DNA from 4 places in the Echinicola jeungdonensis genome. Region 2 is predicted to be linked to each of the others. Evidence: riboswitches for the same ligand, from Rfam matches in the RefSeq annotation. Region 2 holds a riboswitch; each other region holds the start of a gene.
What was found. A riboswitch is a leader RNA that binds a small molecule or an ion and turns the genes downstream of it on or off. The one in region 2 is predicted to bind S-adenosylmethionine.
Positions count from the first base shown of each region.

Region 1: another riboswitch for S-adenosylmethionine. It lies ahead of QWY93_RS12005 (trans-sulfuration enzyme family protein); the one in region 2 lies ahead of QWY93_RS12900 (hypothetical protein).
Region 3: another riboswitch for S-adenosylmethionine. It lies ahead of metX (homoserine O-acetyltransferase MetX); the one in region 2 lies ahead of QWY93_RS12900 (hypothetical protein).
Region 4: another riboswitch for S-adenosylmethionine. It lies ahead of QWY93_RS17185 (homocysteine S-methyltransferase family protein); the one in region 2 lies ahead of QWY93_RS12900 (hypothetical protein).

Region 1 is NZ_JAUFQT010000001.1:2,879,528-2,887,609, forward strand. Features, by position in the region: gene QWY93_RS11975 (App1 family protein phosphatidate phosphatase) at 1-229, shown strand, start outside; gene QWY93_RS11980 (diacylglycerol/lipid kinase family protein) at 232-1,110, shown strand; gene QWY93_RS11985 (hypothetical protein) at 1,346-1,534, opposite strand; gene QWY93_RS11990 (DinB family protein) at 1,540-1,800, opposite strand; gene QWY93_RS11995 (beta-N-acetylhexosaminidase) at 1,970-3,520, shown strand; gene QWY93_RS12000 (serpin family protein) at 3,552-4,793, opposite strand; gene QWY93_RS12005 (trans-sulfuration enzyme family protein) at 4,893-6,068, opposite strand; SAM riboswitch class I at 6,223-6,327, opposite strand; gene QWY93_RS12010 (SGNH/GDSL hydrolase family protein) at 6,420-7,100, opposite strand.
Region 2 is NZ_JAUFQT010000001.1:3,091,322-3,099,403, forward strand. Features, by position in the region: gene QWY93_RS12890 (glutathione peroxidase) at 1-344, opposite strand, end outside; gene argS (arginine--tRNA ligase) at 346-2,136, opposite strand; SAM riboswitch class I at 2,652-2,761, shown strand; gene QWY93_RS12900 (hypothetical protein) at 2,873-3,361, shown strand; gene QWY93_RS12905 (arginine decarboxylase) at 3,634-5,022, shown strand; gene QWY93_RS12910 (alanine racemase) at 5,198-6,322, opposite strand; gene QWY93_RS12915 (alpha/beta hydrolase) at 6,332-7,366, opposite strand; gene QWY93_RS12920 (hypothetical protein) at 7,728-8,082, shown strand, end outside.
Region 3 is NZ_JAUFQT010000002.1:776,134-784,215, forward strand. Features, by position in the region: gene istA (IS21 family transposase) at 1-226, shown strand, start outside; gene istB (IS21-like element helper ATPase IstB) at 245-967, shown strand; gene QWY93_RS16560 (M56 family metallopeptidase) at 1,515-2,042, shown strand; gene QWY93_RS16565 (energy transducer TonB) at 2,143-2,520, shown strand; gene QWY93_RS16570 (30S ribosomal protein THX) at 2,799-2,903, shown strand; SAM riboswitch class I at 3,277-3,386, shown strand; gene metX (homoserine O-acetyltransferase MetX) at 3,783-4,838, shown strand; gene QWY93_RS16580 (VOC family protein) at 5,001-5,390, shown strand; gene QWY93_RS16585 (cell division protein FtsX) at 5,600-6,490, shown strand; gene QWY93_RS16590 (DUF3098 domain-containing protein) at 6,492-6,698, shown strand; gene QWY93_RS16595 (undecaprenyl-diphosphate phosphatase) at 6,699-7,496, shown strand; gene truB (tRNA pseudouridine(55) synthase TruB) at 7,498-8,082, shown strand, end outside.
Region 4 is NZ_JAUFQT010000002.1:902,169-910,250, forward strand. Features, by position in the region: gene metF (methylenetetrahydrofolate reductase [NAD(P)H]) at 1-481, opposite strand, end outside; gene metH (methionine synthase) at 574-3,282, opposite strand; gene QWY93_RS17185 (homocysteine S-methyltransferase family protein) at 3,288-4,334, opposite strand; SAM riboswitch class I at 4,400-4,498, opposite strand; gene QWY93_RS17190 (hypothetical protein) at 4,650-5,960, opposite strand; gene QWY93_RS17195 (YbjQ family protein) at 6,355-6,678, shown strand; gene QWY93_RS17200 ((2Fe-2S) ferredoxin domain-containing protein) at 6,780-7,022, opposite strand; gene QWY93_RS17205 (DUF819 family protein) at 7,030-8,082, opposite strand, start outside.

The DNA of each region.
Region 1 (8,082 bases), 210 kb from region 2:
TGGGGATAGCGGGCAGCACGACCCGGAGCTTTATGCCCAGGTCATTAAGGATTACCCCGGAAGGGTTTTGTCAGTTTATATCCGGCAGGTCAAAAAGGAAATGAATGAGGCTAGAAAGATATTGTTGAAGCAAATCAATAATTCTCCAGATTCACCAGAGATGGTTTTTGTTAGTTCTACGGAGGAAGCTATTCGCCATGCCAAAAGCAATTCACTAATCCATTCATGATTATGGCTAAGCAGTTTTTATGTATTTTAAACCCAATATCCGGGGGGGATATCGACAGGAATGATATTAAAGATTGGATCAAGGGAAATCTCCATGGAATAGAACTCACCATATGGGAAACAACGGGAGACAATGATTGTGAAAAAATAAAGTCAATTGTTGATGAATCCTCATGGGATGGAATTTTGATCGGAGGGGGAGATGGAACCGTAAAAATGGTAGTCAGTGCTATTTTGGAGACATCCATTCCTTTGGGCATCATTCCCTTAGGATCAGCCAATGGCTTGGCCACCTGTTTGGGCATACATGGAGTTTCTGATGCTATTTATGCTGTGAAAAAAGATAAGGTTATGGCCATGGATTTATTGAGAATCAATGGCGAAATCTCTTTGCATTTGAGTGATTTTGGGTTTAATGCAGGGTTGGTGAAAAAATTTTCCAACCAGACACAGAGGGGGATGATGTCTTATTTCAAAAGTACACTTTCACAATTTTTTGAAATGAGGCCTTATCGGTTTGAAGTGAATATTGATCATAAAAAGATCAAAATAGAAGCTAAAATGGTGGTTATTGCCAATGGGAGTTATTATGGTACCGGAGCAAATATTAACCCTCAGGGCAAAATGGATGATGGATACTTGGAGGTAATTGCCTTGAACCCAGATGGCTTGGAGGATTTGGTTGGGCTTTCCCTGGATTTGTTTCGTGGTGAGCTTTCCGATTCCCCTATTACCAAAATTTGGTCGGGCCATGAGGTAGAAATCAAGAATTATGATGGAGCCGATTTTCAGATTGATGGAGAGGTGATGCCGGAAACCGAATTTGTTCACGTTATATGTGAAAAGCAGAAGGTCCACTTTTTTAGTTTAATTAAGAACTAAAATGAGCTGTCCGGTACTGGTGATTTTATAATAAAGGCCAATCAAGCTTTTAAGTCTATTTTTAATTGAGTTATTGGCCAATTGAAAATGTTTTTTTGGTTATTGGATTTAAAAAAAATCAATAAATAATATGGTTCTTTTTTATCCTCCAATAGGCTGCATTATTCCAAATGAAAAAAGATGAAAAATCGAGGAAAGGAGCTGAATGTTTTGATTTTTCAGCTCCAATTGATTTTTAAGAAAGTAAAGCTCTTTTTTGGGCCATAACATATCCTAAGTGCATAGCCTCATGCATGGCATCAAATGCAATGGCTTCCGAAATATTGTTTACTCTTATTCCAAAACTGGTGGTATAGGGATGGTATTCTGAAAACTTATTTTTTTCCAAATCCTCCTTTAATGCTTCCAGGTTAGCAATGGCCATGGATTTTAGCTTTTCCAGGACTTCACTGCTGATTTTTTTTCAGGCTTGCTCCCTTTTCTAAATGCATCCAAAATATCCTCATCAATTAATAAAGGAAGGCCTGAAAACTTGTTGCAGAGTAGTTGTTGAGTGACGATGATATGCCCAAAATTCCAGATGATATTGTTATTATAACCTTCAGGTATTTGGTTTAATTGGTCAATGTCCAGGTCACTGATTAGATTGATAAAATTCTTACGAGTTTGTATAATGTTGTTAATGTTCATGATGTTGATATTTTTCAAAGGTTAAATATAATCCCATAGATTTTAAATGTTGGGGTGTAAAGGTGTTTTTTAAGCTTTGTTATGGTTGAAGGCCCTCATCTTCCCCTTATAAAGCTTATATTAATATATTTGAGCTAGGGTTAGTTTAATTCTGAAAGTTCGGATGATTATGAATAGACTGGTTATCAAAATGAAAATATGGTGGGGTTATTTATTATTGGGCATAGTGGCTTGTACCTCACACCCTACAATTACGGAAGCACCATTAATTCCGTTGCCCAATTTGGTTAAAGAAGGGGAAGGAAAGTTCACCTTAGGGGATGATACACAAATCCTGATTCAGGAGAATAATAAGGAATTGCAGCGGATGGGGAATTATTTGGTTAATTTGGTCCGGCCCTCAACCGGGTTTGAATTGGAAATTGTACCCTATGATACTACAAGGAAAAGCGGGTTTATTTCCCTTGAGTTGGAAAGTGACCCCAAGTTGGGGGACGAGGGCTACCGTCTTGAAATTAAACCGGAATTTATCTCATTAAGTGCAAATACTCCAGCAGGGATTTTTCATGGGATCCAAACCATCAGGCAGTTATTGCCAAATAATATTGAATCCAAAGGTTGGTTTTGGACCTCCTGGGAGATCCCGTCTGGCTTAATCGTTGATAAGCCAGAATATGCTTACAGGGGAACCATGCTGGATGTGGCCAGACATTTTTTTGAGAAGGAAGAATTGAAAAGGTATATTGATATTTTGGCTTTATATAAGATCAATTTTTTGCATTTGCACCTTACAGATGATCAAGGCTGGAGGATAGAGGTCAAATCATGGCCAAAGCTTACCCTTATTGGCGGAAGTACAGAGGTTGGTGGTGGAGTAGGTGGATTTTATACCCAAAATGAATATAAAGAGATTGTACAATATGCACTGGAAAGGTACATTACCATTGTCCCTGAAATCGATATGCCTGGCCATACACATGCAGCACTGGCTTCCTATCCAGAGCTTAACTGCGATGGGAAAGCCCGTGAAAATTATACTAAAACCCAGGTTGGGTTTAGCTCTTTATGTTTAACCGAAGAAATAACCTATCAATTTGTGGATGATGTGGTCCGGGAAATTTCAGCAATCACTCCGGGGCCCTACATCCATATTGGAGGTGATGAAGCTCATGCTACTGAGTTGGGAGATTATATCCTCTTTATTGAACAGGTACAGGATGCGGTCAATTCTTATGGGAAAAATATGATTGGCTGGGATGAGGTGGCCCAGGCAGCTCTGAGGCCTGAGTCTTTGGTTCAGTTTTGGTCCAATCCAGAGAATGCAAAGCTTGGGGCAGACCAAGGAGTAAAAATAATAATGAGCCCGGCCTGGAAAACCTATTTGGATATGCAATATGATTCCACTACCCATTTGGGATTACATTGGGCAGGTTTTATTGAGTTGGACAGCGCTTATCTCTGGGAACCTTCTGAGCTTATAGAGGGGATCGGCAAAGATGAAATAATAGGAGTTGAAGCTCCCCTTTGGACCGAAACCATTACTAATATGGATGAATTGGAATACATGGTTTTTCCACGATTATTAGGAATAGCGGAAGTGGGCTGGACTAGAAACGAAAAGCGGAATTGGGGAGAGTACAGGAAAAGGCTTAAAAAACACCTGAATAGACTGGAAGCCTTGGAAGTGGATTATTACTCATCCAATTTATTAAAAAAATAGGCCAGGGGTTTAGAGCCTCGGGAATGAGAGTTTAAAGTTTGGAAGGGTCTTTAAGAACACCCATGAAGAGGATGGTTCCACTGTGTTTTTCTTGAATGAAAAATACAAATGGCCTGTCCAGTCGAATTACAGGTGGTTCTGCTGGAACAGAAGTCACCACTACCTCTACAGCTGTGGCAGCAGCTGCTTCTGTTCCTTTTTCATCTACCTCAATTAATGCTTCGTGAATTACCCGGCTTATTTTTAGGGGTTCTGTTGGGGTTTCAAATATTTCTGTGAAATTTCTTGGATCTTGCTGAAAAGGGGTGCTTAGCCCCATTTCAATTAGGTCTTCTTTTAAGTTTTGGATTTTGATTTTCATTTTGAATTTGGGCATTTCCAGCTTGATATTACCTTCTTTTGCTTCTTCCCGCCAGGCATGAAGATTATTCAAATTGAAATTGCTTTTTGCTTCTTCCAAGTTAAAGGCATCTGGCAATAATACTCCCATGATATATTGCCCTGTACTATAGGGGATTTCTAAATATTTGAACCCGTTTGCTTGGTATGTCTTTAATGTCGTAGCTTCCTCCAACCGCATCATTTCAACCGGCGTAGTTTGCGAGGAAGAAATGTGAAAAGGTTGTTCGGTGGTGTTTTGGGGATCAAATTGGTATTTCCAATCGCCATAATAATAAATGGCGTTGATCAAATACATGACAGCAGCAGGATCAACCTGGTCAATTAAGTCTTGAATTAATCCCTCCGTTTGATCGTCCACCCACTGATTAATAATTTCTTTGGAGCCCGGGGATTGCATATCCAGGCTGCTAATAGTAGCCAGGTATTGCATTTGAAGGGTTTCTTGAAATTGGGATTTTAAATCCAGTCCCTCTTGATACCAAATACTATTGGCAATGTTAATCTTTACATTTGGATCCACATCCTTAAGGAATTTAGTGAGTCCTTGGTTGGCCAAATTGGCATCTTCGAGCGATATATTATCAAAATGAAGTGTTTCCAGATATTCTTCGAGCAATTCTTCCTTATTGCCATTCATGGCCATAGACAATGCCTGATGGATACTGAAAGGGCTGAAAAATAGGTTCCCTTCTTCTTTACTGAGTTGTTGAAATAACCTGACGGAAAATGCTGTGCCGGCATTTACCAGTTTTTTTTCAGTTTCCTCTAATGCCCTCAAATTGGGAGTAATTTCCCCTTTATTGGGACTTTCATCCACGCAAGAAACCAATAGAAAGAAAAGAGTCAAGATGGAATAATAGGTGTATTTCATGGTAAAGGGCTTTTGTTATGATCTAGACGAAAAAAATGGACAAAGTGCGACAAAAAAAAAGCCCCTTTGGTGATCAAGTTTCCAAAGGGGTTTAAATGATTATTTGGATTTTTCAAGGGCTCTTTCTATATCCCCAATAATGTCATCAGGATGTTCCAAACCTGTTGAAACTCTGATTAGGCCAGGTAAAATCCCAACCCTTTCCCTTTCTTCCTCCGTCAACTTGCTATGGGTAGTAGAAGCGGGGTGGGTAATGATGCTTCTGGTATCTCCAAGGTTTGCCGTCACGGTAATTAGTTCCAATTGGTCAATAAACCTTTTTGCCCTTTCAATTCCTCCTTTTAAGGTCAGGGTAATGATGCCTCCGCCCAGCCTCATTTGTTTTTTTGCCAATTCATATTGAGGGTGGCTTTTCAGGAATGGATATTTGACAGATTCCAAATGAGGATTGTTTTCAAAATAGGTAGCCACTTTCAATGCATTTTCACAGTGTCTTTCCATTCTCACAGCTAGGGTTTCCATACTTCGGGAAAGGATCCATGCATTGAAGGGTGAAATTGATGGTCCTGTATGCCGGGTAAAATAACGGACCTTTTGGATTAATTCTTCCTTACCAAGGATCAGTCCACCCAAAACCCTACCTTGTCCATCAATATATTTGGTAGCACTGTGGGCTACGAGGTCCGCACCCCATTTGGCAGGTTGTTGTAAATAAGGGGTAGCAAAGCAATTGTCCACAGCCAAAATAAGGTTATGAGCTTTAGCAAAAGCAGCAATCCATTCCAGGTCAATGATTTCCAGACCGGGATTGGAAGGGGTTTCAATGAATATCATTTTGGTATTCGGCTGAAGCAATTTTTCCCAATTGGCGATATCGGAAATGTCCCCATAAGTCGAGCTGATGCCCCATTTAGGGAATATTCCGGTAAGCAGTTGGTGAGTGGAGCCAAATAGGGCTCTGGAAGCCAGAATATGATCCCCTTGTTCCAATATAGAAGCCATGGTTGCAAACATGGCAGCCATGCCAGAACCAGTGGCAATGCCGTCTTCTGTACCTTCTACTGCACATACTTTTTCTATAAGGTCAGTGCTGTTGGGATTGGCATACCTTGAATAGATGTTTCCTGGGATTTCTTCAGCAAACATCTGCCGAGCTTCTTCTGCACTATCAAAGGTAAAACTTGAAGTCATGAAGATAGGTGAGGAATGCTCCCTTTGATTGGTTTTGGAGGAAGCAATTCTTACTGCCTGGGTTTCAAAATGTTTTTCGGACATATTATTATTCTTGCAGTGTTAAATTCTGTTTAAATATTGAGTTTCCCCTTTTAGGGTTTCGTAAAAATGCATCCCGAAATGGAGAGGTAAATATATTTCTTCGGGTTTGTTAATAAAAATAATCGGTGTCAAAGTAAGTGTTCTCATTTCATCTAACTTATAGTCCCCTATTTTCGGGCAGGATTTGGCACCTTTTCGCCGCTGAGGATGGTTGCCAGAGGGTCAACAAGCCTGTTCTCTCACCTCTTCTGTATAAATCAGTTCCTTTGGGTCTTGCAAAGTAAAGGTAGGGTAATGGGAAATCCAAATTTTTGAAAATGCAGAACGGTATCTATAAAAATAAGGTAACATTTATGGGATAAATTCTTTCAAAACCTTAGCCCATAAATCATACCCTTTGGCATTCATGTGTAATCCATCCTCAATAAAAATATCCTCCTTTGGTTGACCATTTTCATCCAACATGATGTTCCAAACATTGGCAAAGGATACCTGTTTCTGCTTTTGACAATATATCTCCAGTAGGCGGTTGAGATTTTGGTATTCCTCTTGTAGGTGCCATCTTGCCAAGCTGGGTTTCGGGCTTATCAGGATAATATGGGCATCAGGTAATTGTTGATGGATTTTTGTTACCAGCTTTTTAGTGGTTTTTAATATGGTCATTGGTTTTTTTCCTGCGGCAATATCATTATCCCCTTCATAAATAAATATTTTTTTGGGTTGGTATTGGAGGATCAATTCCTGGGAATAATGAAGAAGTTCAAATGTCTGAGACCCTCCAAATCCTGTGTTAATGGTTTCAATTTCCGGAAAATAGGAGGAAAGATCTTTCCACATCCGGATACTGGAACTTCCTGTAAAAAGATAGACTGGTGGGCCTTGCTTTGGAATGGGGTTTTTTTGGACAATTTGTTGGACTTCTTCCTGGAATTTGCCAGATACTTCTTGAGTGTTTCCTGAAATGGAAATTCCAGCCAAAAGAATTACCGTTAAAAATATTTTGAAACAAGACTGTTTTGATAAATACTTCATTTGATTTAACCCGTTAATTGATGGGAATTTATGAAAAAAAATGGAGATCCTTATGATCAATTGATTTTTGTGGTACCTGCAAAAGTTTTGAAAAAGGAAAATATTTAGTGTAATAAGTGTTTAAAATACACTTTTTCAGGGGTTTTGTTAATAAAATGTCAATTTTTTCACCTGCCGAATTTTTTTTTTTGAATAAAAATTAAAAAAAATAGAAGGGTTGAAAACAGGAAAGAAACTTAGTGATCATTTTATTAATTGGGTTAAATATGGTTAATGATGTTGTTAATGTTTCTTAAATTAGGAGTTTTGCCTTATATAATACTGAGGAATTCATTTTTGTGTGTAGTGACATTTAAATTGGTTTAGGGGATTTTTGTTAATATTTTATTGAATTAAAAATTATTATCACTATGTTTAAAGAAGTTTTGGTTCAAAAAAAGAGGATCGGCGTCCTTTTTTCCAAAATATATACGGCTGTTAGTCAGTTAGAATAAACCCATTCGAGGAATCTTCTAAAGATTCCTCTTTTTTTTTGTCTTCCAAAAATGAACCATTTTATACTCTAACGAAAAAACATCAAAATGGTATATCATTTTCCCTAATTCTTTCGGAAAGTCCACTAAAAAATAAAAGTGAAATTGACACTTTTTCAACTATTTGATTTCACTGATTAAAATTTTTCGGGCACCTGAATTTTAGCCAATAGGTGTTTCTGGTCTGCTTCAAGTTAGAGATAGGTTGCCTCTTTTGATAAAATCATGTTTTTTCCCTTCAGGTCCATTATAAAAAAGGGCAAGGAAAATGGGCATGGAATTATTTTTCGGTTTATGATTTGATCAAGCATAAAACCAATAATCCACGGGAGAATTAGGGCCAAGTATAAGTCTGTAACCATTATTTGATGGCATAAACACATAAAATCCAGAATAATCAGAGTGTTTAAAACACAAAAGAATCACAGGGGACCCTGTGATTCTTTTGT
Region 2 (8,082 bases):
TTGATATCCTCATTGGTTCCGGGTTCCTGTCCTCCGAAATTATTGGCAGGAAAGCCCAGAATAACGATTTTATCTCCATACTGTTGATGCAAATTCTGCAAATCCGCATACTGAGGGGTATAACCACATTTAGAAGCAACATTCACCAACATGACTTTTTTGCCCTTGAATTGCCCAAACTCAACAGGGTTACCATCTATGTCATTGACTTCAAAGTCATAAAATGATTTTTTCACTTGTATGGGTTTTGTTGTCACTGTAGGTTTTATGCTTTTTTGATCGTTGGATTTGGCATGACATGCTACTAATGCCAAGGCCAGGCAGAAATAAATTAATTGCTTCATATTACATCCTTTCTGGAACATTAATACCTAATAACCTCATTCCGATTCTAATAGTTTTGGCAACCTGAGCGGAAAGGGCCACACGGAATGATCTGACTTTTTCATTTGATTCACTGAATATAGGAAGTTCAGCGTAAAAACGGTTATATTCCTTGGCCAAATCAAATAAATATTGAGCCAGAACAGCCGGGGAGTATTCTTCTCCTGCTTGTGCCAGTTTTTTCTCAAAATCGTTTAACAAAATGATAAGTTCTTTTTCGGTGGTTTCCAAGTTACCCAGGTCAGCAAATCCATTTAGGCTGTAATCCACTTCAATTTGGTCAGCTTTTCTTAGGATTGCAGAAATCCTTGCGTGGGAGTATTGAATAAATGGACCAGTATTTCCCTGGAATTCGATGGATTCCTGGGGGTTAAACAACATCCGCTTTTTGGGGTCTACTTTTAATAAGAAATATTTCAAGGCTCCCAGTCCCAGAATTTCATAAAGCTCTTTGGCCTCTTCTTCAGAAAAACCTTCAATTTTCCCTAATTCCTGGGTGTGTGTAGCAGCCGTATCCACCATTTCTTGGATCAGGTCATCAGCATCTACTACTGTACCTTCCCGGGATTTCATTTTTCCGGTAGGCAAATCTACCATTCCATAGGAAAGGTGGTAAAGGCCATCACCATAGGGGCGGCCCAGCTTTTTCATGATTTTGAAAAGGACATCAAAATGATAATCCTGTTCATTGCCCACTACATATACGGACTTGTTAATTTTATAATCCTTATACTTCAGGTCAGCAGTTCCCATATCCTGGGTGATATAAACAGATGTTCCATCACCACGGAGAACCAACTTTTCATCCAACCCTTCTTCTCTGAGATCAGCCCAAACGGAATTATTGTCTTTTTTGAAAAACACTCCCTTTTCAAGTCCTTCTTCCACAATGTTTTTGCCCAACAAGTAAGTGTCTGATTCATAATAAAGCTTGTCAAAGCTCACCCCCATTTTTTTGTAAGTGGCATCAAAGCCTTCATAGACCCATCCATTCATGGTTTTCCATAATTCCACGGTGGCAGGATCATTGGCTTCCCAATTTCTGAGCATTTCCTGGGCAGCCTGCATGAGGGGCGCTTCCTTTTTGGCTTGTTCCTCCGACATGCCCTGGCTCATCAATTCCTTGATTTCCTCTTTGTAGGCTTTGTCAAAAAGTACGTAATATTTTCCTGCCAAATGATCCCCTTTTAATCCACCGGATTCAGGTGTTTCTCCCTTTCCGTAAGCTTGATAAGCGACCATGGATTTGCAGATATGGATTCCCCTATCATTGATCAGGTTGGCTTTGATGACTTCATATCCATTGGCTTCTAAGATCTGGGATACTGCAAAACCAAGAAAATTGTTTCTTAAATGGCCCAAATGAAGGGGCTTATTGGTGTTAGGAGAGCTGAATTCCACCATCACCTTTTGGTTTTTGGAAGGTAATTGGCCCAGGTTTTCCTTTTGGTATATTTGTTGAAAAACTTCCATCCAGGAAGCTTCATTAACCGAAATATTCAAAAAACCTTTCACTACATTGTATTTGCTCACCAATGAGCAATGTTCCTGAAGGTAATTCCCGATCTTTTCACCGGTAGCTTCAGGTTTCATCTTGGTGTATTTTAAATAGGGAAAAAGTATAAAAGTGTAATTCCCCTCAAATTCCTTCCTGGTAGGTTGTAGGGCCAAACCATTTGCGGCTACAGGGTGATCAAATTCGGTTTCAAAGGCTTTGCTTATGGCAATGAGTATTTCTTCTTGGATTGTCATTGAATTTTGTAATTAAAAGTTTTGCACCTGGGAATTGAATCTTTTCCCTAAGGGTTTGCCTTTTGGTGGTCGTCTTTAACATATATAAACACCACCCTTTTCTATTCACCCTTATCCATGAACAAATCATGTCAAATTCCTGGAAGGAATTTGGAGCGTTGAAGGGTTAGGAATTTATTGGCACAAAAGTAGTTAATTTTGGGCATAAATTGTAAGTGTTAGCTAACATGATAGCCAGTTTTCTGGATACAATAATTGAAAAGCAAATATGAGAATTGAGTTGGTATTTAAGAAAGGTTATTTAAATTCCCTTAACGTGGGGATTGCGGGTGCAGGAATTAGAATTGGCTAAAGGTTAAATGCCCTTCTTCTTTTTGGTCTGGTTATGAGTGAAATCTGTGGTGTTAAATTTTATCATTTAATTCCCTACAAAATCTATAGGGTTGTTGTTATTTAAAAATAAAGTATTACATTTGAAAAAATTATTAGTGAAAAGCCGAAATGGTAAGTAGCTGATTTTATAAAGAATAGGGGAGAGAACAGGCTCTGGGAACCTATAGCAACCTAACCTTAAAAAGGCAAAGGTGCTAAAACCTGCCTAAATCAATTCAAGGACCTATAAATGTTAGCAATGATGAAAAACAGACGAATGCACACTTGCCCATTTCAAGACAACCGATGTTGATTAATTTTCAACATTTTAAATTATTACTAATAATCCAATTGAAAAGACACCATGACAGCAATAGCAAATTCATACAATCATTCAGAAAAAACTTCCCAAACATTTAGCTTCAATTCAATAAACAGAAATGAACCCAAAACCAGTCAGCCCAAGGATTTGTTGAACTGGCTGGAAGGTCATGAAGCAGTGGAAATTGAAGGGATTGGAGGTTTTGATTTTAAAAACTTCCCTGAATCCCAGAAGAAATTTCAAACCATATACTTCCATTTGAAAGGAGAAGTGGAGTCCTTTTATTCACTTTTCAGGGGATTGGTCCTGGCAGGTCACCCCAAAGAAGTGTTTATTGAAAGTATTCATGAAAAGAGGTATTTTACCTTAAAATACTACCAAAGCAATGAAGGCATCGCAAAGGCTTATGTCAATAAGCTTTTTAAGTTGATTGAAGATGAAATCCGCTTCAAAAAAGTATTGAAGAAGATTATTCAAAATCAAAAGAAACATCAATTGGAGGAGAGCTTGCTTTATAGTGAACTTTCCTGATAAAAAGAAAAGAAATTCATCCATTTCTTATCAAAGCTTCCGTTTATGAACGGAAGCTTTTTATTTTTTAGGGGAGGAGGAAGGGGTGAAAAAGGCTGATCAACCTTTGGTTCTGGAATTCCCCAAATCAGAAATTAAATGATAACAGGTTGATTTTGAAATGGCTTATTTTTTCCAGATAGATTTTTGCAAATTAGCTAAAGTCATTAATTTGATTTCCCCAATTATTAATGCAATTTTCGAATCAAAAAGTCATAAACCTCCATTGCCTAATGAACAAATACATTGATTTAATTAAACAAACTTTTGATTTTCCCACCAAGGAATTCCATGTAGAGGAAGATCAACTTTTATTTAATGGGGTGAATCTTATGGATATCATCCATACTTACGGGACACCGTTAAAATTGACTTATCTTCCCAAAATCAGTGAAAGCATTCAGAATGCCAAGAAATACTTTGGCAAAGCCATAGAAGACCACGATTATCATGGGAAATATACTTATTGTTATTGTACGAAGTCTTCCCATTTTAGCTTTGTATTGGATGAAGCACTTAAGAATGATATCCACATCGAAACTTCCAGTACTTTCGATATTCCTTTGGTTCGAAGTCTTTATAAAATGGGTAAAATCAGCAAGGAGACTTATATCGTTTGCAATGGGTTCAAAAGAGAATTGTACAAGGAGTACATAGCTGGTCTGCTTAATGATGGATTTGTGAACTGTATTCCGGTTTTAGATAACCTGTCGGAAATTGATTATTACCTTGAGCATGTAAAAGTCCCTTTTCAGGTGGGAATTAGAATTGCTGCTGATGAGGAACCTAAATTTGGTTTTTATACCTCCCGTTTGGGGGTGCGGTACAAGGATATCATCGAGCTTTATGAAACAAAGATTAAAGACAACCCGCAAGTCAGTCTAAAGATGCTCCACTTTTTTATCAATTCAGGAATCCGGGATACTGCCTATTATTGGTCCGAACTGACCCGGTTTATTCAGAAATATGTTGATCTGAAAGCCATTTGTCCAGAACTGGACACCATGGATATTGGAGGAGGCTGGCCCATTAAGACCAATGTGTTTTTTGATTACGATTACCAGTATATGGCCGATCAAATTATCAAAAATATCAAGTGGATGTGTGCCAAAAATAATACTACCGAACCCCATATTTTTACTGAATTTGGAAGTTATACGGTGGGAGAAAGTGGTGCGGTGCTTTATTCGATATTGGATCAAAAACTTCAAAATGACAAAGAGCTTTGGTACATGATTGATGGATCTTTTATCACCCAATTGCCCGATAGTTGGGGGCTCAACCAAAAGTATATTATGCTTGCTGTTAATAATTGGAAAGAAGAGTACCACAACATTTCCTTGGGAGGTTTGACTTGTGATAGTATGGATTATTATAATTCAGAAGCTCACCAATATAATATATACCTTCCCAAGAAAAATGAGGGAAAGCCCCTATATATTGGCTTTTTTCATACCGGAGCTTATCAGGAATCCCTTGGAGGTTATGGTGGAATACAGCATTGTTTGATTCCTGCACCCAAGCATGTACTTATAAACCGGGATGAAGAGGGAAACATTACACACGAATTATTTGCTGAGGAACAAAAAAGTGAAAATATGTTGAAGACCTTAGGATTTTAAATGGCAAAGGCCCGTTGAAAAACGGGCCATTGTAATCTTTTTTTATGAGATTGCAAATCAATTTCTAAGCACAAATTCAAATGGTAGAGTTATAAGGGTGAAATTGAATACTTCACCCAGTTGGGAGAAAAATACTATAGCCTTTGGGTATAAATCTTCTAGACAAAGTCCTCGGTTAAGTGGGGAGTTGTCTTTTTTGTCCACTAAGGTGATCAATTATTTGGCCCTCAGTGGACCAAAATTCCCCCATGCAATCTGCGGTTAAGCAACTGTGGACAGGCAAAATCCCTATTAAATCCCCAACTTTTAACTGATTTACCAAACCAGTGCTGGCTTGGATCAGGCCATGTTCTTGTGAAATACTTTTTAAATAAGAAGTTTCTTCTGATAAATTCCATCCATTTTCATTCAGCAAAACCACTTCCCCATAGTTTTTGCTTCCATCAGCATTCATTAAATATTCTTTAGAAAGATGGATAGCCCCTCCATGAACCAATATTTCATTTTTTTCTTCCTTGATATCAACAATGGGGACGGCTAAAGCCACAGCAATGTCCTCCTTGTGACAACTACCGATGGCCGTTTGCATCAGGTCATAAAAAATAAAATTGCCTGGGCTTATTTCATCAATTCCCTCAAAATTTTCCATTAAGGCGCAACTTGGGGTATCCCCTGACCGGGTGACCATTGTAGGGAAATCTTCTTTGAACTTGGACCTGAGTTTTTTTAACGCATTTTTTGTTTCCTCATGAATTTTGGAAATGCCTGCTATATCCGCCTGATAGGTATGTCCTGCATGAATGTAAAATCCCTTAAAATAAAGCTTATTGGTGGGCCGGGCAGCCTGAAGGATTTTTTCAATTTTTTCATAGTCCCATGCTTCCACGCCTGTCCTTCCGTAACCCGCATCAATTTCAATAAAAAAACCTACCGGAATTTTAAGTTGTTGGGCCAGGGATTTAGTGACTTCTTCATTGACCAGTTGGATGGAAACGGAGGATTGGTGGGCTAATTCATCCAGATGATGGGCCTCTAAAGGGTTGAATGGGAAAGCGATATGGATGTTTTGCCAATTTTGTTCCGAAAAATAGGATGCCATTTTAATAGAGGATACATTGATTTCTCCAATGCCAATTCCCTGGAACCAGTCTCCGATAAGCCTGGACTGATGGGTTTTAAAATGCGGGGTCAGGCGGGTGTGGTTTCTCATGGCCTTGTCCGCCATTGACTGCATATTTTTCCGGCATTTATTTTCGTCTAAAAGTAAAGTAGGAATCGTTATCGAGTCCAAATAAGACATGGTTTTGGTTTATTTAATTTCAGCTAATTTTTCTTTTGAGGGACTGGGGACTTTTGCAATATCTTTTAGAAATTTAATACTGGCATCAAGTACTCCTTCCCAATCATTTGAGGTAATAAATGAGCAAATAACATGATCCCCAGCATTAGGAAATGCTTGGGCTCTCTTAAAGTTTTCCTTTGTTTTGACCGATTCAAACATGTTTTTCATGGCTGGGACAGAAACAACATGATCCTGATGTTTTTCATTTTTATAATAGTAAGCCAGGAATAAAGGCTGTTTTACCTGTATAAAAGTTTCAGGGTTCATTGCCCCAAAAACCAGTTGGGCTAAGCTAGCATAGGCATTAACATGGTAAGCCTCTGACCAATACTTGGCCTTTTCTCCCTTTCTGTTATTGACCAGGACCCCGTGTTCATTGGCCATGAAGTTTTTAAGTACCCAACCTTCCCAAGGTCGGAAAAAAGCTTCCAGCTGATTGCCAAAATCCCTGATGCAAGGGCTGTAAAGTAGTAAAGAATGAATGTCCTCCCTTTCGGATGCCAATAAAATGGCAAGTGACCCACCCATGGAAGTGCCAATTAATATAACCCTATCTCCAAGCATTTTTCCTATCATTAAAGCTTCCCGGGCACCATCAGTCAATTTTTCAGCAGTAGTATATTCTAATGCATTTTTCCTTTTGATGCCATGTTCAGGTAACCTGGCCAAATATAAATTGGCCCCAAAATGGCTTGCCAACTTTCTGTGAACAGGGTCGCCTTCCTTTTGGCTGGCTCCAAACCCATGGATATAAACAAAAGAGAATGGTGTTTTAGCCTTATTTAAGCTGTCAGCCCAAATGATTCTTGCTTCATTGTCTGCCTTGAGACCTTTGACGGTATCCTCTTTTTCCTTAATATAAATTTCCAATTGCTCCAAATCAACAGGTACTTGAGGGTATTCCCCCTTTATCGTTCCAAGGGTTTCTTTGGGACCCCACATATAAATGAAGGAAAGGATAATGGCCAAAGCGAGTATTAGGGGTAAAAACCTCTTGATCATGGGCACTAATTCTTGGAATATATATAAAACTAAAGGCTTTTTTAGGATAATCCTACTGAATAATCCCCAATCCGGTAAGAATTTTCTTAAGGTGAAATTACTATTGGAAATGAGAAAGGAAAAATTAAAGGTGGACTTAAAGGTTTTCCTTATTATCTTATAATGTTGTATTTAACTTTCTCTTTAATAAGTGGGGAGAAAGTATTTGATTTGTATGATTTTTTAAATCACGATGGCGGATGTTTGATTTACAATAAATAAATTTGCCTGGATGACAATATCATATTCGGTATTCTTATTTTAAGGTATTATTCAATTTTGTACTTTTGTCAAATCTATTTTATTAACATAATTAAAACACATGAAAATAAGATTACTTACTTTGTTAATGGTGTTGCTTTCAAATTTTTCCATGGCCCAAGAAGCTAATCACCCGACAGAAGGAGTGTTTTTGGAATTAGGAGGAGCAGGATTGGTATATTCTTTCAATTATGATTTTAGATTTGATAAAAAAGATCAAAACTCTTGGGGGATGCGTGCCGGTGTTGGTGGCTATTCTTTGAATGACAATGCCTCCTTGCTGACTTTGCCAATTCAGGTCAATAAATTATTGGGAAGTGGAAAGCATTTTTTTGAAATAGGGGCTGGAGGTACCTTTATTTATTATCGGAATAAAGGTTATTCCACTAGCGAAACTTACAACCCTGTAACAAATG
Region 3 (8,082 bases), on a different contig from region 2:
GCTTTACAGGACCTGTGACGGGCTGCTCGCCCTGGGCAGGAAGGTGGATAAGGAGCGACTGGAGAAAGCCTGCAATACAGCCATGGAGTACAAAGTATACTCCTATACCTTTATCAAGAACATGCTGGAAAACAATATGACAGAAGCTACAGCGGAGCCGTCTGCCAGGGAACTTCCTGAACACGGGAATGTCAGGGGAAAAACATATTATGACCAATATCAATAACTTAAACTTTAAACAACTATGCCCAATCCGATCGAAACACAACTTATCAAACTCAGGCTCCACGGCATGCGCCAAACATGGACAACGCTACAGGAGACCCGTAAAAACCAAAGCCTCTCCCTTGCCGAAGGACTTGAGCTTATGTTACAGGCAGAAGAACAGGAAAGAGACAACAGGAGGTTTAAAAGACTGGAATCCAACGCAGGGTTCCGTTACAAAGCTTCACTGGAAGAACTCTCCCTGGACAAAACCAGGGGCCTGGATGATATGCTCCTGGCAACCCTGGCAACCGGGGAATATATAACCAATGGGGATGCTGTACTTGTCACGGGGGCTACCGGCTGTGGAAAAAGTTACCTGGCCTCGGCCCTTGGCCACCAGGCCTGTGTGCATGGGAAAAAGGTCGCTTACTTCAACACCCAAAAGCTCATGATCAAAATCAAGATGGTCAGACTGGACGGCACTGCCATCAGGTTCTTTGATAAACTGGCAAAAACGGACCTGCTCATCCTCGATGACTTCGGCCTGACAAACCTGGATAAACAGCAACAGATCGATCTTATGGAGCTTATCGAAGACAGGCACGGTAAAAAATCCACTATTATTGCAAGTCAGCTCCCTGTCTCAAGCTGGTACGATGTCATAGGTGAGCCGACCATCGCAGATGCCATTCTTGACCGGTTGGTACACGCCTCCTACAGAATCGAGCTGAAAGGGGAAAGTCTCAGAAAAAAAATGTAAAATTGTCAGGCCATCTGATTATTAAACCAAACCTCTCCTAAAGAGGGGTCAATATGCCCGGAACAGGGGTCAATATCATCCGGAATATCCAGGTTTTCCTTAAAAACCAAAAAGTTTTTGGTTTATCAAGGATATTTTTATTAACGGCTCCTTTAATAGCGATGGTCATACCATTGCTTGAAATCCCAGTGTCATCTGACAAGCCAAATATTTCCCTTAAGAACAATGATTTTTTTAGAGCCCTAACCCAAACTGAAGTACGGAATGATATTATCGTCACTTATGGTCTTCCCGAATTTACTGTGCAAAGCACAAATCTTCCCCTTCTTCTAGAATGGAAAGATTATTTAATAATTGGTTATTTATGTGTTTTGATCTTTCTTTTGGGACGTTTCTCTTGGCATACCTTACAGCTCCGACAACTAAAAGAAAAGGGATGGTATCAAACATCTTTCCAACTTAAAGGTCAATATTTTTTAATCCCAACTTTTGGAATGGCCCCTGCTTTTCCTACTTCAACAAGTTGTTTTGGGATGATACAATAAAGGTGAGTGAGCAGGAAAAAGGACAAATTCTTTCCCACGAACTAGGCCATATCCACGAAGGTCATACCTGGGACTTATTGTTTTACCAGATTTTAACCATTTTATTCTGGTTCAATCCTGCCATTCATTCAATGCGTGCAGCTTTAATGGATGTACACAAATTTTCTGCAGACCAATATGCACTAAATCATTTATCCGATAGCCAATCTTATTCCATACTAGTGGCCAAAATGGCTTTGGAGAAAGCTGGTATTCCAATTGGTCATCAATTTGGAAAGCCTTCTACACTAAAAAGGATTGAAATGATCAAAAAAACAGGAAACATTAATTGGCTAAAAGTTTTTGGAGTAATACCTCTTTCTATTTTCCTTTTGGCTTTGGTTTCATTAAAACCAATGGATAAAAGACCTCTCCTTTCTTATCTCTTTCATCAACCAGTCTCTATAATAAAAAAACCAAATTTTGGCTGCACAGGATTCGGTAAAAGTTCCCGCCAAAATCAAAAGATTAAAGACACCTGTCCATTATGAATTTGTAAGTGCTTTAAGAAATGGGGTAGTGATAGCTCAGCTCGGAGAACTTCAATATGAATTTAGCCTTATAAAGGGATTATAAGAATATAAAAAAGTTTTGGAAATAATAGAGGTTTTCAAAAGTGAGCCTAAAAATGGAGCCAAATCCCATGATCATAACACATCAGGAATAATACCTCAAACAATATTCAACAATAAAACTTGGAAAAATTTCCTAAGTCAGAATCTTCATATCCCCATGGATGCAATAAAATGGGGCCAATTAGGAACTGTTGAGGTTGAATTTGTAGTGGACGAAAGGGGAAATTCTCTTCAACCCAGTATTCTGAAATCTGGAGGTTGGGGTAGGGATGAAGAGGTCCTACGTTTGTTTACCCTTGTGGATTTTCCAAAATTCAATACCAATCAGGATATTGGAGAGGAATTGCCTACCAAAATCATTCTACCCCTAAACTTTGACCAATTTACCCAGTAAGAATGGTTTCTGAATATTTATAAGGCCAAGAAAGTAAAAGATTAATTCAAATAAATTCCAGTAAAATACTTATTGGGTATTTGATTTTTTTTTATAAATAGATTTTGTTTATCGCATTTACACCAATTTTTTTTATACCTTATATGATATTTAAAAAATAAAATCAATCATTCCTTTCATTTATCCAACATTTCAACAATTTTAAAGTTTGGCAAATTGTTAGGTTACTATTACATTTGAAATTAGAATAATTAATTTAATCTTAACTAATTAAAGTAATGGGAAAAGGTGATTTGAAGACAAAACGTGGAAAAATCCATAAGGGAACCTTTGGAGCCAGCCGTCCAAGAAAAGCCCAAAACATTAAAGTTAAATTGGCTTAGGACGAGCAAAATAAAGAATAACTAATACTGAATAATCTCAAAATCAAGCACCAGGATGATACGACTGGTGCTTTTATTAATTTAGGGGAATTAGACCCATTGAAAGAATAATATACCCTACCCTTGAAATTGTAATATTTGCTTCCCACACCCCATAGAATTTATGATTTAACTTTTAGGGAACTTAAATGCCTGAAATTTTCAGAAATGAACAAACCACTCCATTGAATATTTTGGACTTTCAGGTATTCCCTATTGGATTTATAGGGAATAAAATTATCTTATTTTTTTATAAATCCCCTTTTGGAAGCTTGGATATTCAAAATAAGCGTCGTTTATTTGTGTCATCCTTTTACTTTTTAGAAAGTATAAGGATTTATACAGAAGAGGTGAGAGACAGGCTCATGGACCCTCTGGCAACCTGGAAAATCCAAGGTGCCAATTCCTGCCAAATGTGAATATCCTCATTTGGAAATATAAATTCTTAAATATGAATTTTATAAAAAGGATCAAGCACACAACAAAAAATTCACTCCAAAACATTTCATTTAATTATTTCTCAACATTTTACCCAAAAATGTATGAAGTAATGCTGATGCCCATGCGGTTCTAACCCAGGAACCGGAATGCCTTTGGCATTTCAAGCCTTTTCCAGTTTCTAAACAAAATATTCAAAATCAACCAATGGAATTTCCTTACCCTTTTGAAAATATATTTCAGTTAAAAGCAAAGAACCAAATAGTAATTGAAGGGGCTTTTTATAAAATTTTACTGGAGAATGGACTAATACCCATTAATATGGCCTGTGAATTTCATAGGACCATTCAAAAAGACATCAGAGCGGAATTATAAACCGCTTTTGAAAAAGAAAGGAAACACATGAATTTACAATCTACGTATCTTATTTCCGATATGACCCAAGAAGTATTTCACTGTGATGAAGAAGTGGTGCTTGAATCCGGGGAATCCCTTCCGGAATTCCGGATCAGCTATACCACTCAAGGTCACCTGACACCACAAAAAGATAATGTGGTGTGGATTTTACACGCCCTTACCGGGGATGCCAATGTACATGAATGGTGGAGTGGACTAGTAGGAGAAGATAAATTGTTTGACCCTACCAAAAATTTTATCGTATGTGCCAATATTTTGGGCTCCTGTTATGGATCAACTCAACCAATGAGCATCAATCCGAAAACAGGGAAACCATATTATTATGATTTCCCCCAACTATCTACCAGGGACATGGCCATGGCTTTTGAAAAGTTGAGAGGCCATCTTGGGATCAGAAAAATAGATACGATAATAGGAGGTTCTTTGGGTGGCCAAGTAGCTTTGGAATGGGCTTACAACCTTCAGGAAAAAGTGAAAAACACTGTTATTGTTGCCTCCAATGCCAAAACTTCACCCTGGACCATAGGTTTCAACGAGGCACAGAGGATGGCCATTGAAGCAGATGGGACCTGGGGCGAAAACCATGAAGATGCTGGGAAAAAAGGTTTGGAAGCAGCCAGGGCTATTGGAATGTTGAGTTATCGGCACCACCAAACTTTTGAAGCATTTCAAAAGGATACAGAAGAAAAAACAGACAATTTTAAAATCTGCTCCTACCTCAGGTATCAGGGTCAAAAGCTGTCTAACAGGTTCAATGCTCTTTCTTATTGGACTTTATCAAAAGCAATGGATAGTCATGATTTGGGAAGAAACCGGGGAGGAACCGCCAAAGCCCTATCGGAAATAAAATCCAGGGTGTTAGCCATTGGAGTGGATACCGACCTTTTATTTACAAAAGAAGAGTCACAGTTTATTGCCAAAAATGTACCAAAAGGTTCATACAGGGAAATCAAATCGATTTATGGGCATGATGCCTTTTTGATTGAAAATGAACAGATTAACTATATACTTAAATCATTTAATCTGGAAGACAATTCTTGAAATTTCCAGAAAGCTAATAATTAATTACCTTCAATTAATGATCAAAGAGGATTATCAGTTTGATAGCTTCAAAGAGGAATTGGAGTGAGTGGATCCAAAAATTAAGGTAGAGAATAAGGATTTCAACCATTGAAATAAGCGATGTTTTCCCTAAATTAAATTATGGATTATACACAAATAAAAGAAACCTGCCTATATATATCCGATATTGAAAAAGCCAAAACATTTTATAATGGAAAATTAGATATGCCTGTCATTTCTATTGAAGATGGCAGGCATATTTTTTTTAGGTGCGGAAGCTCCGTACTTCTTTGTTTCATTCCGGAAACTACAGCTAATGAAACCCATCTCCCTCCCCATTTTGCCCATGGGAAGCAGCACATTGCTTTTGAGGTAAAAGCGGAAAATTATTTAAAAACCAAATCTAGCCTGCTGGAAAAGGGAATTAAAATCACACATGAACAGGATTGGATGGATGGTTTAAAAAGTATTTACTTTGAGGATCCATTTGGACATGTTTTGGAAATTGTTCCCAAGGGGATTTGGGAATAGTTTCCCTTCTTCAAATAGTCGGCCCTGATTTTTATTTAACCCCCTTATAAATAATGACTTAATCAAACTCCCAGAAGGAAAAATTAGAAATCAACAAGATATTACCCCTATCACCGTTATTTGTAAGCGTATATCTTCCTTTCAATTTACTTCAATAAGATTGGTTAAATTGGGATCGCTGATTAATTTTGGAACAATTCAAAAAGCCCATGAGCAGCACTTCAAGAAAAAAGAAAAGATTAGGAAGCTTTAAATTTATAAGCGTACTTTTTAGTACTACGCTATCCCTTTTCATTGTTGGACTTTTCGGAGTAATTGTAATACAGGCAAAATCTCTTACCAGCATTATTAGGGAAAATATTGAAGTGCAAGTATTTCTGAATAAAAACACTTCGGATGCTGATAAGGCAAAAATTGGAAAAAGCTTAGAGTCCAAACCCTATTTACTACAAAAAGAGGATGGTGCCCAAGTGGCTTTTATTTCAGATGAAGAAGCAGCCAAATCCTTTCTGGAGGATACCGGGGAAGATTTTACAGCCTTTCTGGATGATAACCCTTTACGGGATTCCTATACAATTTCTATTAAGGAGGAGTATCAGACCAGTGAAAAAATGCAGGAAATAGTAGAGGAAATTGGGGATATGGATGGTGTATTTGAAGTCACTTATATGAATGATCTGGTAGAGTCCATCAATAAAAACCTGCTGAAAGTAAGTATTGTCCTTGGTGCTTTCATTTTGATATTGGTGGTGACAGTAATAATATTGATTAATAACACTATTCGACTGGCCCTTTTTTCCCAAAGGTTTCTGATCAGAAGTATGCAGTTGGTAGGTGCAACCAAAGGTTTTATCCGAAAACCATTTTTAGGAAGATCTTTCTTTTTTGGGGCTTTGGCAGGATTAATTTCTTCGGGCCTTCTTTACGGTTTGATCGAATATACCAAAGCCAATATAGACGGCTTTGCTATCCTCCAAAATAATGAAATGCTGTTCATCTTATTTGGCGGTTTGATTTTATTGGGAGCCATTCTTTCATTTTTTAGCACCTTGCGTGCAGTAAACAAATATTTAAACATGACATTGGACGAATTATATTAAAATGGATCAAAACAACCTTCCTTTCTCTAAAAAGAATTATTTATTGATGATCATTGGCATTGTTATTATCACCATTGGATTTTTGATCATCAGTCTTGATGGCCATCCCCATGGCTTTGGGCCAATGGGTTTGACGATAGGGCCCATCATTACATTAGCAGGTTTTATTTTTGAGTTTTACGCCATTTTTTACAAATCAGAAAAATAAATGACCATTTTCGAAGCTATTATCCTTGGCATTATCCAAGGATTGACTGAGTTCCTTCCGGTTTCCAGTAGTGGCCATATTGAGCTGGGAACTTTCTTACTGGGAGTATCCGCTGCAGACAATTTATTATTTACCGTTGTGGTTCATGCTGCGACGGCATTGAGTACGGTATTTGTTTTTAGAAAGGACATTGCGGCAATAATCAAAGATTTGTTCAAGTTTGAATGGAATGAGGGCACCAAGTTCACCTCCAAAATCCTCCTTTCAATGGTTCCAATTGGCATTGTTGGAGTTTTTTTTGAAAAAGAAGTGGAAGCATTCTTTGGTGGGAAAATCATTTTTGTGGGAGCTATGTTATGGGTTACAGCCTGCCTATTGACATTTTCCCATTATGTCCATAAAAAAGAAGGTGAAGTCTCCTTTTCCAAAGCTTTAATAATTGGTCTTGCTCAGACCATTGCCATTTTACCTGGAATCAGCCGGTCAGGATCAACCATAGCCACAGCCCTTTTGATTGGAGTGGAAAAGGATAAAGCCACCAGGTTTTCTTTTTTAATGGTCCTGTTACCTATCCTGGGAGCTTCCGCCCTGAAAATGAAAAAATTTATAGAAGCTCCTGCTATTGCAGAAAGTATTTCAGGGGCCGTTTTGGCATTTGGATTCCTGGCTGCATTTTTGGCAGGTTTGGCTGCTTGTATTTGGATGATTAATATTGTAAGGAAAGGAAAGCTAATTTATTTTGCAGTTTATTGCGCTATAGTTGGCAGCATTGCCATTTTAGGTGGATTATATATATAAGATGGACCAAAAACCCTACGGAGAAGTATTTCTAATCAACAAACCTTACCGGTGGACTTCTTTTGATGTAGTCAAAAAAATCCGGAATACCCTTAAAATAAAAAAAGTAGGCCATGCCGGGACATTGGATCCCCTTGCCACTGGTTTATTAATCATTTGTGCAGGAAAGAAAACCAAAAGCATCAATGATTATATGGGCATGGAAAAGGAATATACCGGCACCTTTGTTTTGGGCAAAACTACCGCATCTTTTGACCTGGAACAAGAAATTGAAAATGTTGCAGATCCCTCCCATCTTACCCTGGAAGAAGTTAAAAAAGCTTCACAAAAACTTACCGGGGATATATTACAAATCCCCCCGGCCCACTCTGCCATCAAAAAAGACGGAAAAAGGGTTTATGAATCCGCTAGAAAGGGAAAAGAGGTTAAATTGGATCCACGTCCAGTAAAAATTTCTTTATTTGAGATCACCCGTTTTGAACTTCCGGAAATAGATTTTAGAATTATTTGTTCCAAAGGAACTTATATTAGAAGTATCGCAAGGGATATAGGTGAAATCTTAAAAGTTGGGGCATATATGTCCGCA
Region 4 (8,082 bases), on a different contig from region 2:
ACAAGTATTTACCATGGTTCATATCAATAATTTGTGCAACCAACTCATTGGTAAAATGGTGGCCATTTTCTTCAGGAACAAATCTGGCTTCAGACTTGGGCGCATCTCCTCTTAAAGCCAGTACATTTTCCACACCAATGAAGTTAAGGTCAATTAGGGCATTTTCTGTTTCTTCTTTGGTAAATCCACCACAAAGCAAATGAGGAACCGCATCCACCTTGTACCTGTTCATCAAAGCCGCACAAATCCCAACCGTCCCAGGCCTTTTCCTGGTCTTCACCTTTTCCAGCAGGCCATTGGGATGTTTTTTGTATATAAATTCTTCCCTGTGATAGGTAACATCTACAAATGGAGGCTTAAATTCCATCAAAGGTGCGATCCCATCCATTAAATTGTCCAGACTTTGCCCTTTCAATGGAGGGAGAATTTCAAATGAAAAAAGTGTTTTTTTCGATTGCTTAATGTGATCTATTACTTTCATGTATATTTTTTGTAATCGCTGTCATGCATGGAACAAACCTCAAAAATCTGTAATAATGATCCATGTATGTCATGGTTTTTCTCAATGGAAAATTATTTTACCACAGGTTTCAATTTAGGTTGGTAAGCCAAATTTGGTGACAGCCATTTTTCGGCCTGTTCTTTACTTACCCCTTTTCTTTTAGCATAACTGGCCACTTGGTCCTCTCCGATTTTACCCAGTCCAAAGTATTTACTTTCCGGATTGGCAAAATAGAATCCACTGACAGAGGAAGTCGGTACCATGGCAAAACTTTCCGTCAAATTGACCCCAATATTATCCTCGGCACGGAGCAAATTAAAAAGGGTAATTTTTTCGGAATGTTCTGGACAGGCCGGATAACCAGGTGCAGGCCTAATGCCGGAATAAGCCTCTTTGATCAAATCTTCATTTTCAAAGTTTTCTTTGTCTGCATATCCCCAAAGGTCTTTCCGTACCACTTCATGCATATATTCGGCAGCTGCTTCTGCCAGGCGGTCTCCAAGGGCTTTGAACATGATTTCATTATAATCATCCCCATTGGCCTTAAATTCGGCTACTTTTTCCTCCATGTTCAAACCTGCGGTCACGGCAAACCCACCGAAATAATCAACTTGGTCAGGATGAAGGAAATCTATTAAGGAACGATTTGGAACACCTTTTCCTTTTTTACCCTGTTGTCTTAGGAAATGAAATTCAAATGAGGTTTCGTTGAAATTTTCATCCAAAACAATCAAATCATCACCCATTCGCCTCACCGGGTATAAACCTACTACTGCTTTAGCAGCCAACCACTTTTCCTCAATGGCTTTATCTAGCATGGCATTGGCTTCATCATAGAGTTTTTTAGCCTCTTTCCCTACCACCTTATCTTCGAAAATTTTGGGAAATTTACCGGAAAGCATCCATGTACTAAAGAACGGTGTCCAGTCAATGTAATTCCTAAGAGTTTTCAAGTCCAGATCCAAAACTGTTTCCCCTAATTTGGTAGGTTTTACCGGTTTGTAATTTTCCCAATCTATAACAGTAGCATTAGCCTTGGCATCCTCATAAGTAGCCATTTTTTTATTTTGTTGTTTGGCTTCATGAGCTTCCCTTAGCTCTTTATAGTTAGCCTTCATCTTATTATGAAAGCTTTCGGCGGTTTCATCACTAATGGACTCTCCTGCAACAGGAACAGATTTGGAAGCATCCAAAACATGGACAACCGTACCACTGTAAACAGGGTCTATCTTTACTGCGGTGTGGATTTTACTAGTGGTTGCCCCACCAATAAGCAAAGGGGTAGTCATTCCTTGCCGCTCCATTTCAGAAGCCACATTGACCATTTCGTCCAGCGATGGGGTGATCAGTCCACTTAAGCCAATTATATCAACATCGTTCTTTATAGCTTCATCAATGATCTTTTGTGCATCCACCATCACCCCAAGGTCAATAATCTGGTAACTGTTACAAGCCAGTACCACCCCTACAATATTTTTCCCAATATCGTGAACGTCACCTTTTACAGTAGCCAACAGTACTTTTTTGATGGAGCTTTTTCCCTCTTCATAACCTTCTTCTCCAGCTTTTGGCATGAAAGGCTCCAAATAGGCTACCGCTTTTTTCATCACCCTGGCGGATTTTACCACTTGTGGCAAAAACATTTTTCCAGACCCAAACAGGTCACCCACTACATTCATTCCATCCATTAATGGCCCTTCAATCACCTTCAATGGATATTTCAATTCCTGTCTTGCCTCCTCTGCATCATCCACTATATGGTCGATAATCCCTTTCACCAAGGAATGTTCAATCCTTTTGGAAACGGGCTCGGACCTCCAGGCTTCATTTACGACTTCCTTTTTACCGGAAGACTTTACTGTTTCTGCAAAGGACAATAATCTCTCGGTTGCATCTTCCCTTCTATCCCATAACACGTCCTCCACATGTTCCAAAAGATCCTTTGGAATATCATCATAAATCTCCAACATAGTGGGATTGACAATTCCCATATCCATTCCATGTTGGATCGCATGATAAAGGAAGGCAGCATGCATGGCTTCCCTTACCGGATTATTACCCCGGAAAGAAAAACTTACATTGCTGACCCCTCCACTTACTTTTGCACCGGGAAGGTTTTCTTTGATCCATTTGGTGGCCTTAAAAAAGTCAATGGCATTGGTCCGGTGTTCTTCCATCCCAGTTGCCACCGGGAAAATATTGGGGTCAAAAATGATATCCTGTGGATTGAATTTCACTACTTTGGTAAGGATATCATAACTCCGCTTACATATGTCTATTCTTCTTTGGTAAGAATCCGCCTGGCCAATTTCATCAAAAGCCATCACCACAACTGCTGCCCCAAACTTTTTGATGGTCTTGGCTTGGTGGATAAACTCCTCTTCCCCATTTTTCAAACTGATGGAGTTAACGATTCCTTTACCCTGAATACACTTTAGACCCGCCACAATGATGTTCCATTTGGAACTATCCACCACTATTGGAATTTTACTGATTTCAGGTTCAGATGCAATCAAATTTAGGAATTGGACCATGGCAGCTTCTCCATCCAGCATCCCCTCATCCATACAAACATCCAACACCTGGGCTCCGCCTCGGACCTGATCGAGAGCCACTTCCAATGCCTCATCAAACTGTCCATTGAGGATCAACCTGGCAAATTTTTTGGATCCGGTCACATTGGTCCGTTCTCCAATATTAACAAAATTCAATTCCGGCGTAAAAACTAAAGGTTCCAAGCCGGAAAGCTTCAAATGGCTGTCTTTTTTTATATTAACCATACTGGTTATACTTCTGCTTTTTGTTCTTCTTCTAATTTCCTAGGCGAATAGCCTTCGCTCAAATCCGCCAATTTTTTGATATGTTCAGGGGTGGTCCCACAACAACCTCCAAGGATATTGATCATGCCCTCTTTTAAGAATTCCTCCACCTGGCCGGCCATTTCCTCAGCTGTTTGGTCATATTGTCCAAATTCATTGGGAAGCCCCGCATTAGGGTAAGCACTTACAAAAAACGGTGCCTTTTCCGCTAATACTTTTAGATATGGCCTAAGGTCTTCTGCTCCCAAAGCACAATTCAAACCAACACTGATCAAAGGAACATGGGAAACCGAAATCAAAAACGCTTCCGTGGTCTGTCCAGAAAGCGTTCTTCCGGAAGCATCTGTAATGGTTCCGGAAATCATTATTGGGATTCCCCCATCTTTTGGATCCAAGGGCAAATCCCTTTCTTCAAAAACCTCCTGAATGGCATATAAGGCTGCCTTGGCATTCAAGGTATCAAAAATAGTCTCCACCAAGAGCAAGTCTGAACCACCATCCAATAGGCCTTTTACCTGTTCGGTATAAGCTTCAGCCAATTGGTCAAAGGTAATTGCCCTGTAACCCGGATCGTTGACATCAGGTGAAATGGAGGCAGTCCTGTTGGTCGGCCCAATTGCACCGGCTACAAAACGGGGCTTTTGGGGAGTTTTTTGGCTGCATTCTAATGCCGCTTCTTTGGCAATTTTAGCAGATTCAAAATTGAGTTCATAGGCCAAATGCTCCAGTCCATAATCTTCCTGGGCTATAGAGGTACTACTAAAAGTATTGGTTTCTATGATGTCCGAACCTGCCTCCAAATAAGCCAAGTGAATTTCCCTGACCACGTCAGGTCTACTAAGCGAAAGCAAATCATTATTCCCCTTCAATTCCTTTGGATGACTTTCTAAGGCAGGGGTACGGAAATCTTTTTCCTCCAATTGATAGCGCTGGATCATGGTGCCCATGGCTCCATCCAGTACTAATATTTTCTTTTGAAGTTGTTCGAGTAATATATCGGTTCTCGTATTCATGCTCATTTTTTATTTAAGGACCATATCGAGCAAAGAACCGGGAGAAAAATGGGTAATTTATCTACCGCTCATCTTTTCCTGTGGCATCAGGATGGGAGTTAGCACCTTGTTTTCAGGTTGCTAAGACGTCATAGGGCCCTTCCCTCGGTCTTTCTCGATAAGCAACTTCAAAGGTAACAGGAATTAATGGATTTTAGTTACATTGAAACAAATAATTTCCATTTATTGTCCTATCCCATCGAGAATGAATTCATTATTTATCGATAATGATTGAAATGAATTCACGCTTTCCCGGCTATTTTGCAGTTGGGTCATTTATGGCCTTACCCCCAATCCAAATTGGACATAAGGGCCATTCATAAATTGGGTCATTTTCAGATCTGCTAATTTATAATTTCCTATTGGCATCTCATAACCCGCATTTACAGAATAAATTATATCTAAAGATTTTTTCTTGGAAAGTGGCATGGCATAGGCCAGGATAAACTCAGGCTTGGCCATTAATCCCCCTTTTTTAAGTTCTCCATCATAATTAGGAATGTCCATCAATCCCGGAAAATCCAACTTCCTCAAGTGCAACATGGAATACCGCAATTGTCCATAGCCTAACCCTCCCAAGAGGCTCAATTCAAAGTTCTTTCTTTCATACAGTTTTTTACCAATATTCCCATATATCCGAATGCTATTAAGCGTTTGCTCATAAACATCAGAGGCCTGGTTGGACAAGGCCAGGTTATAAAGATCTACACCATATAAATTCCCTCGGTTTTCACCCAAAATCTTAGCCCCCCAGTTTTTGGGAATCCCAGAAAAAGTACGCCATCCATGTTGTTCCAATAGTTGGTTTAATTCGCTAGGCCTGGTAAAATGCAACCCATAAATTAATTGGGCTGACAAGGATGCATCCCGGTAAAAGTAATTAGACTTTGGAAGTGATATCCCAGCTCCAATCCTAAAAAATGCCCCACTTTGGATATTGTCAAAAGAAACTCCCTGTTTTACCCAGGAATCCTCAAAAGGATTAAAGGAATAACCAAATTTGCTCATCAATGTAATCACCTCCTCATAAGGGGGAAAGATAAGGTCATACCCCATCTGAAATCCTATTTCGGTCAAGAAAACCCCAAAATATTGACTTCCTTTATGCAAGTTATTTTTCCTTAAAATATAACCCCTGGCAGGGTCTGTCAGGAAATCATTGATACTTTCAGGTTCCCTATGCTGCAGCATTTCAAAATTAAGACTGCCTAAGCCCATGGACATGTAATGGATCAGGTGAAATTTGCCTTCTTCAGTAAAGGAATAACCTACGTTAAGAAATATGCGGGTGGTACGGTAATCAATTTTGTAATCCCTGAAATTCATTCCCACCCCATTATTTTGGTAAATCTCAGCCCCCAAAATAAAATCATTGAAACGGTTTTGGTATCCCATCCCAAAAGTGTGGTAGTTATTCTTAAGCTCCTCTGCCCCTCGGGATTCCAGCATCTCATCAAAATCCCTCAAGTTGCCACCGGAAGTTCCATAATAAAAATAAAGGCTGGACCGCTGGTAATGGTTATCCACCTGGGCTTTTACCCAGGTGCTGAAAAAAAAGGAGAAAAGAATCAATAAGGCTATTCTCATGGGCTGCAGTTTAACCACAAAAATAAGGGTAATATTATGGATTAGGCCTATAGAAATTACAAAAAATGTGTACGAAGGTGAATGGACAAAAGTTGACAGTCCAAAGCCGTTCGGGTCAAATGATTATACCTGTTTCAATACCAGAAATACCATATCCACTTAACGACACTTATTTGATTCAAGTAAATCGGTGGGGATAAACCCTAAATTATTTTTTCCTACTACCTAAAAAAAACTATCCCAAGATTTAAAAATTCTCTAAAAATAAACTTTGGCAGGGCTTCTAATTGATTCCATAACAATTCAACTAGTGGGTTACCATTCCGAAATTGGATAATTTGGTTGGAATGTGTATTATCGAAACCAAATAATTTTTCACCAAAACAAAATCCAAATGATAACTACAACCACTCCTAATGTAGAAGGCCATGAGATAACTAAATATTGCGGCATTGTCACAGGTGAAACTATCATCGGTGCCAATGTATTCAGGGACTTTTTTGCCAGCATTACTGATATTGTTGGGGGAAGATCAGGCACCTATGAGCGAGTATTAAAGGAGGCCAAATCCACTGCATTGGCAGAAATGGAGATACAAGCCCAATCTTACGGTGGCAATGCCATAGTTGGGGTTGACCTGGACTATGAAACCATCCGGGATGGAATGTTGATGGTCACTGCCAGTGGTACAGCTGTTTTTATAGAAAAGAAAGGATAAAACTGGGATCCCAAAAAGGCCCTTTTCCTTGAGGGCCTTTTTTTTGGTTTTCTTTGAAATTTGGTTAACCAAGTCAAAGGAGAAAACCCAAAAATCACAAATTAGCCCTTATTAAGGACCTCTTTCATTTTTCCCTTATCACATCTCTTGATCACTTCATTATTATAAACCAAGATAGGGCCGGATTTGCAGAAGTCCATGCATTTGGTTTTGATCAATTTGTATTTCCCTTTATGATCATCATGTTTGATAACTTCCTTTGCCTCCTTTAGAAGTCCTTTGCAACCATTTTTTTTACAATCAGAACCGGTACAGACAAAGATAAATTTTCGGTAAACAGCCATAAAACCACTACATATTAGATACCATTTGTAACAATATTCCACACAAATAAGCTCCATAGGTTCCTACCGCATAACCAAAAACGGCTAAAAGGACGCCCACAGGGGCCAATGAAGGGTTAAAGGCCGAAGCAACAATGGGTGCCGAAGCTGCCCCACCTATATTGGCCTGAGACCCTACCGCAATAAAGAAAAACGGTGCTTTGATCCAATAGGCCACTACTAACATAATTGAAACATGCACCAACATCCAGATGAGGCCTACTAAAAACAAAGTAAGATTATCAAAAATAGAAAGCAAATCCATTTGCATTCCCACTGTAGCCACCAATACGTATAACAGAACACTTCCTATCCTGGAAGCCCCTGCCCCTTCCAATCTTCGGGCCTTTGTAAAAGACAAACCCAGTCCCCCGGTAGTTGCTATCACTACAATCCAAAAGAAAGGGGAGTCTAAACTATAATGGGACCATTGAGGATAATTGCTTCCTATCCATGGGGCCAATATGTCGGCAGCAGCATGGGCCAATCCTGTGATGCCAAAACCAACTCCCAAAACCATAAAAGTGTCAGCCATACTGGGGATTTTCATTATGCTTCCACGGTAAGCCTCAACCTTTTTTTTAAGTTCTTCTATGGCGGAGCTATCTGCTTTAAATAATTTATCTATTTGCTTTGGTTTTGCTGCCCAATACAATAGGAAGGCCAACCACAAATTGGCAATAACTACATCCACGGCAATCATTTGACTGAACAATGCTGGGCTAGCTCCAAAGGTTTTAAGCATGGCTGTTTGGTTGGCACCACCTCCAATCCAACTTCCTGCTATGGTGGCCAGTCCCCTCCAAACTTCTTCTGGACCTGTCCCCCCCACCACATTTGGGTCTACTGTAGAAACCACCAAAACCGCAATTGGGCCGCCCAAAACAATTCCAAAACTACCTGCCAAAAACATCATCAGGGCTTTAGGGCCTAGTTTTAAAATGGATTTCAGGTCAATACACAAAGTCAATAACACCAATGATGCCGGTAACAAATACCGGGAGGCCATATGGTACAATTG